Azospirillum brasilense: one gene and its partner. Each later gene encodes a partner of the first gene's protein in a complex. Links are inferred from orthologs where the notes say so. Each region holds a gene or a part of one and is shown on either strand. Other genes may lie near its edges.

Region 1 (3,021 bases):
ATCATCCCCGACGCCTCGCCCGGCGCTCGCATGGCGTTGCCCTCGGGCAGGTCGAGCGTGGCGATGCGGTTGCCGATCAGGCGGTTCGCCCCGGCGTAGAGCAGCCGCGTCTGGTCGGTCGCCGTCTCCTCCGAGCCGCCGGGCAGGTTGCCCGACCAGCTCTCATGGGCGATGGCGGTGATCGTGCCGTCCGGCGTGGCGCCGATGCGGACGCGCTGGATAGTGGCGGGGCGGTGCGTGGTGTTGTTCATCATCAGGGGCCGCGACAGCCCGACCTTGACCGGCCGCCCGGCCTCCCGCGCGCCAAGCGCCGCCAGCAGCGCGTCGGCGCGCAGGAACAGCTTCCCGCCGAAACCCCCACCGATGAAGGGAGAGATGACGCGCACCTTGTCCTTCGGCATCTTCAGCGTCGCCGACAGGTCGGTGACCATCCAGTCGATCATCTGGTTGGAGGTCCACACGGTCAGCCGGTCGCCCTCCCAGGCGGCGATGGTCGCGTGCGGCTCCATCATCGCGTGGCTCTCGTCCGGCGTGGTGTAGGTCTCGTCGAGTTTCACAGGAGCCGCCGCGAAGGCGCCCGCGAAATCACCCACGACGGAATCGCCGTCCTTGGTCTTCTCCGCCTTGTCCTTGGCCGCGGCCAGATCATAGGCGCCGTCCGCGGCGGTGTAGTCGATGCGCACCAGCCCCGCCGCGGTGCGCGCCTGCTCGAAGGTCTCCGCCACCACCAGGGCGACGGCCTGCTGGTAATGCTCGATCTCCGGCCCGCCGAGCAGGGTCGCGGCGTTGCGCTTGCCCTTGTCGAGGGAGCCGGCGTTCTCCGCCGTGACGATGGCGACGACGCCGGGGGCCTTCCGCGCCGCCTCCAGGTCCATGGACGCGATGCGCCCCTTGGCTATGCCCGATCCGATGACCCAGCCATAGGCGACGTTCGGCGCCACGTCGTGCCATTCATAGGCGTAGGTGGCCTTTCCCGTCGTCTTCAGCGGGCCGTCGATGCGGTCGGTCGGCTTGCCCACCACCTTCAGCTGGTCGATCGGGTTGGTGGTCGCGGGAGTGTCGAACTTCATGTCTCACCCTTTCGCTTCGGCCAGCACCGAGGCGAGCGTCCGCTCGACCAGGGTCAGCTTGAATGCGTTGTCGTGCGTCGGCTTCGCATCGGCCAGCAGCCCGGCGGTGACCGCCTTGGCGCCGCGCGGCATCTCGGCCTCGGCGGCCTCGACGCGCCAGGGCTTGTGCGCCACGCCGCCCAGCGCCACCCGGCCGCCGCCGTCGCGCTGCACCACCACCGCGACGGAGACCAGCGCGAAGGCGTAGGACGCGCGGTCACGCACCTTGCGGTAGACGTGGGTGCCGCCGACCGGCTTGGGCAACGTCACCGCGGTGATGAGTTCGCCGGGCACCAGCGCCGTCTCGATGTGCGGCGTGTCGCCGGGCAGCCGGTGGAACTCCGCGATGGGAATCGTCCGCGTTGTCCCGTCGGCCCGCACCGTCTCCACCGTGGCGTCCAGCGCGCGCATGGCGACGGCCATGTCGCTGGGGTGGGTGGCGATGCAGGCGTCGCTCGACCCGACCACGGCGAGTTGCCGGCTGTAGCCGCCGATGGCGGCGCAGCCGCTGCCGGGCTGGCGTTTGTTGCAGGGCTGGTTGGTGTCGTAGAAGTAGGGGCAGCGCGTGCGCTGGAGCAGGTTGCCCGCCGTCGTCGCCTTGTTGCGCAGCTGGCCCGACGCCCCGGCGAGCAGGGCGCGCGACAGCACGCCGTAATCGCGCCGCACCCGTTGGTCGGCGGCCAGCGCCGTGTTGCGCACCAGCGCGCCGATGCGCAGCCCGCCGTCCGGCGTCGCTTCCAGCGTGTCGAGCTTCAGCCCGTTGACGTCGATCAGATGGGCCGGCGTCTCGATCTCAAGCTTCATCAGGTCGAGCAGGTTGGTGCCGCCCGCGATGAACTTGGCGCCCGGCCGGCGCTCGACCGCGGCGGCGGCGGCGGCGGGGGAGTCCGCCCGCTCGTAGGTGAAGGGTCTCATGCCTCCCTCCGTGCGACGTCCGAGATCGCATCGACGATGTTGGAATAGGCGCCGCAGCGACAGATGTTGCCACTCATCCGCTCCCGGTACTCGTCCACGGTGGCCTGCGGCGCCGCGGTCAGGTCGGCGGTGACGTGGCTGGGCACGCCGGCCTTGATCTCGTCCAGCATCGCCACCGCCGAACAGATCTGGCCCGGCGTGCAGTAGCCGCACTGGTAGCCGTCATGCTCTACGAAGGCGGCCTGCATGGGGTGCAGCTTGCCGGGCAGGCCCAGCCCTTCGATGGTGGTGACGCTGCCGCCCTCGTGCATCACGGCGAGCGTCAGGCAGGAGTTAATGCGCTGCCCGTCCACGATGACCGTGCAGGCCCCGCACTGGCCGTGGTCGCAGCCCTTCTTGGTGCCGGTGAGGTGAAGATGCTCGCGCAGCGCGTCGAGCAGCGTCGTCCGCGTGTCGAGTTCGAGGTCGCGGCGCTGCCCGTTCACGGTGAAGGTGACCTTGGACAGAACGGGCGACAGGGACGGCGCGTCGGCTCCGGTCGCGGGGGGTGGCATGGCGGTCTCTCCAACGGTGGCCGCCCGCGCCGGCGCCCGGAACGGCGTCGCCGTCAGCGCGGCGGTGGCGGCGGTCCCAAGCAGGAGGCCGCGCCGCGTCATGTCGAGGTCGCCGGAATGGTGCATCGGTGAAATCCTCTTCCCTTCCTGGCTGTAATCCCGGCCCCGCGGGGCGGGGCGCAGGCGTGCGGACGGCTCATCCGCTTGTGCGGATGGGGAAAAGCTAGGCCGTGCCGGTCCGTGGATTACCCGCCGGTCTCTGATAAGTCTTATGAAACGGATCAATGGAACGCAGCGGCCCTGCAGATGGTTGAACCGGGTTTGCCCGGCGCTTTCCTCATCCACTTGCCTTGATCCGCTTGCAGCGCACCGACATGATTGGCCGAGGCGGGGGATTGTCGATCCCGCAGGCAAAGGGCTGGGCAAAGGAAGGTGAGCGTTGG
Region 2 (3,109 bases), 710 kb from region 1 along the record:
ATCGGCCTCGTGCCCAACACCGAGTGGCTGAAGGGGTCTGTGGCGCTGAGCCCGCGCGGGGAGATCGAGGTGGACGCCCGCGGCCAGACCTCCATCCCCGGCGTGTTCGCGGCGGGCGACGCGACGACGGTGCCCTACAAGCAGATTATCATCGCCATGGGCGAGGGCTCGAAGGCCGCCCTGTCGGCCTTTGATTACCTGATCCGCATGGCGCCGGTCGAGGCTGTCGCTGCGGCGTAAGGAAGTGGTGGCGTAGGGCCCCCCTCCCGGCCTCCCCCCGCTGCGCAGGGGGAGGAGAAAAGCCCTCCCCTGCGAAGCGGGGGAGGGTTGGGTGGGGGCCCGTCGCAACCACCCGCCCTCGTCAGCGAAGACCCGCCAGCACCTTGTCCAGCGTGATCGGGAAGTCGCGCACGCGCACGCCGGTCGCGTGATGGATGGCGTTGGCGATGGCGGCGGGAACGCCGACGATGCCGATCTCGCCGACTCCCTTGGCGCCCAGCGCGTTGACCATGTCGTCATGCTCCTCGACGAACAGTACGTCGATCTCCGGCACGTCGGCGTTCACCGGGACATGGTACTCCGCGTAGTCGTGGTTCATCACGCGGCCAAGCCGGTGATCGGTGAAGGCCTCCTCCTCCAGCCCCATGCCGATGCCCCAGACCACGGCGCCCTGAATCTGGCTGCGCGCCGTCTTGGGGTTGATGATGCGGCCGGCGGCGATGGCGCTGACCACGCGCGATACCCGGATGGTGCCGAGATCCTCGTCCACCCGGACCTCCACGAAGACCGCGGAATGGGTGGCGAAGGTGTGCCGCGCCCGCGCCAGCAGATAGGGCAGGGCGCGCGCCTCCTCCTCGATGGACAGGGTGCCGGAGCCGCGCATCACCTCGGTGATGGACAGCCGCCGCGCCCGGTCGTCCCGGACGATGAGATGGCCGTCGGCGAAGAGAACGTCCGCCTCCGCCACGCCCTTCAGCGGGCTGTCGTCCAGCTTCCCGGCCAGCGTGATCAGCTGTGACCGCACCCGGTCGCACACCGCCTTCACCGCCGACCCGACGGTGGAGACGGTCCAGGACCCGCCCTCGATGGGGGCGGTGGGAAGCGAGGAATCGCCCAGGCAGAAGGTCACCTCCTCGATCGGCAGGCCCAGCACGTCGGCGGCGATCTGCGTCATGACGGTGTAGGTGCCGGTGCCGATGTCGGCGGTGGCGCTGGACACCACCAGCTTGCCGTCGACGCCCAGGACCGCCTTGGCGGCGGCCTGCCCCTGCATGGCGTCCCATACGCCCGCCGCCATGCCCCAGCCGATCAGTTCGCGCCCCTCGCGCATGGAGCGCGGCGCGGGGCTGCGCTTCGCCCAGCCGAACCGCTCCGCCCCGTGCTGGAAGCAGGCGCGCAGTTCCTTGCTGGAGAAGGGGTTTCCGGTGTTGGGGTCGGTCTCCGCGTAGTTCTTCAGGCGAAGCTCCACCGGGTCCATGCCGAGCTTGCAGGCCAGCTCGTCCATGGCGATCTCCAGGGCCGGGACGCCGGTCGCAGCCCCTGGCGCGCGCTGGTCCAGCGGCGTGTGCACGTCCAGCCGGGTCAGCTTGTAGTCCAGCCGGACGTTGTCGCAGGCGTACTGCTGGCCCGACCAGTTGACGACGATCTCCACATAGTTCTCGTTTTGGGAGCTTTCCTGCACCGCCTCGTGGATCAGCGCCCGCAGCGTGCCGTCGCGGTCGGCGCCCAGCGCCACCCGCTGGATGGTTTCGGGCCGGTGGCCGAAGCTGAACATCTGCGGGCGCGACAGCTCCACCCGGACGGAGCGTTTCAACTGCGTCGCCGCCAGCATGGCCATGAAGAGCTGGTGCTGCGGCCGCAAGCCGGAGCCGAAGGCGCCGCCGACGAAGGGCGACATCACCCGCACCGCGGATTTGGCCAGGCCGAAGACGTTGCAGACATAGGTGTGGCAGTTCTGAGCGCCCTGGGTCTTGTCGTGGACGGTCAGCGTGCCGTCGTCGTGGTGCAGGACGGTGGTGGCGTGCATCTCCATCGGGTTGTGGTATTCCGCCGCCTGGGTGAACTCCGCGTCCACTTGGACGGGCGAGTCCAGGAAGGCTTGCTCCGGGTTGCCGCGGGGCTTCGGCGGGGGCTCGAAGCCGCCCTTGTCCTTGCCGGGGGTGAAGCTGTTCGCGCGGTTGGCGCGCAGGTCGGTCTGGTGGGGAGCCGCCTCATACTCGATGTGGACGAGGCGGGCGGCGTAGCGGGCCAGCTCGAAGCTCTCGGCGATCACCAGCGCCACCGGCTGGAGCGCGTGGTGGATTTCCGCGTCGTAGAGCGGGCGGAAGGGCGCTCCCTTGGGCGCGTCGTCGTCCTTCCATTTGCGGTCGAACCAGGCGAGGCTCGGCCGGTTCTCGTGGGTGAAGACGTGGATGACGCCGGGCAGAGCCAGCGCTGCTGCCGTGTCGATGCGGGTGATTCGCCCGCGCGCGATGGCGCTGGAGACGATGCAGCCGTGGGCAAGGTCCGGCAAGGTGAACTCGGCGGCGTAATGGGCGTCGCCGGTCACCTTCTTGCGCCCGTCCACCCGGCTGACGGGCTTGCCGATGGGGCCGTTGGGCTCCGTCAGGAAGCCGGGGATGCTGGGAATGGCGATCATGGACGGGGCGCTCCCTTGCGCTCGGCGGCTTCGGTCAGGGCACGGACGATGGCGCGCTCGGCCAGTTCGATCTTGAAGCTGTTGTGCTCGTGCCCCTTGGCGTCGCGCAGCAGAACACGCGCGGCGGCGCGGAACCGGTCGGGCGTGGCGGGCTTCCCGACGAGGGCGGTTTCCGCCTCCGGGTCGCGCCAGGGCTTGTGGGCGACCCCGCCCAGCGCCAGGCGGGCCTCGCGGACGGTGCCCCCATCCATCTCCAGCCCCGCCGCGACCGACACCAGCGCGAAGGCGTAGGAGGCGCGGTCGCGGATCTTCAGATAGGTCGAATGCTCGGCGAAGCCCCTGGCCGGCAGGTCGATGGCCGTGATGAGGTCGCCCGGCCGCAGGACCGTGTCGATCTCCGGGCGGTCCCCGGGCAGGCGGTGGAACTCGGCGAAGGGGATGCTGCGCTCACCCTCCGGCCCGGTCACCTGG

The links.
Region 2: the proteins of H1Q64_RS22000 (region 1) and H1Q64_RS18835 are in contact, whole or in part, in a crystal structure (PDB 5G5G), measured with the Escherichia coli proteins. The link is inferred for Azospirillum brasilense from one-to-one orthologs.

Annotation. Positions count from the first base shown.
Region 1 is NZ_CP059450.1:1,893,447-1,896,467, reverse strand. The notes cover bases 50-2,999. They hold H1Q64_RS22000 (FAD binding domain-containing protein), read right to left. Parts: upstream 2,025-2,999; coding sequence 1,074-2,024; downstream 50-1,073. Other genes in these bases: paoA (aldehyde dehydrogenase iron-sulfur subunit PaoA), read right to left, coding at 2,021-2,704. Outside these bases: H1Q64_RS21990 (LysR family transcriptional regulator), read left to right, coding at 3,018-3,021. UniProt on the Escherichia coli protein: Oxidizes aldehydes to the corresponding carboxylic acids with a preference for aromatic aldehydes. It might play a role in the detoxification of aldehydes to avoid cell damage.
Region 2 is NZ_CP059450.1:1,185,584-1,188,692, reverse strand. The notes cover bases 1-3,038. They hold H1Q64_RS18835 (xanthine dehydrogenase family protein molybdopterin-binding subunit), read right to left. Parts: upstream 2,639-3,038; coding sequence 362-2,638; downstream 1-361. Other genes in these bases: H1Q64_RS18830 (FAD binding domain-containing protein), read right to left, coding at 2,635-3,038; ahpF (alkyl hydroperoxide reductase subunit F), read left to right, coding at 1-240. Also shown: more of H1Q64_RS18830, read right to left, coding at 3,039-3,109. UniProt on the Escherichia coli protein: Oxidizes aldehydes to the corresponding carboxylic acids with a preference for aromatic aldehydes. It might play a role in the detoxification of aldehydes to avoid cell damage.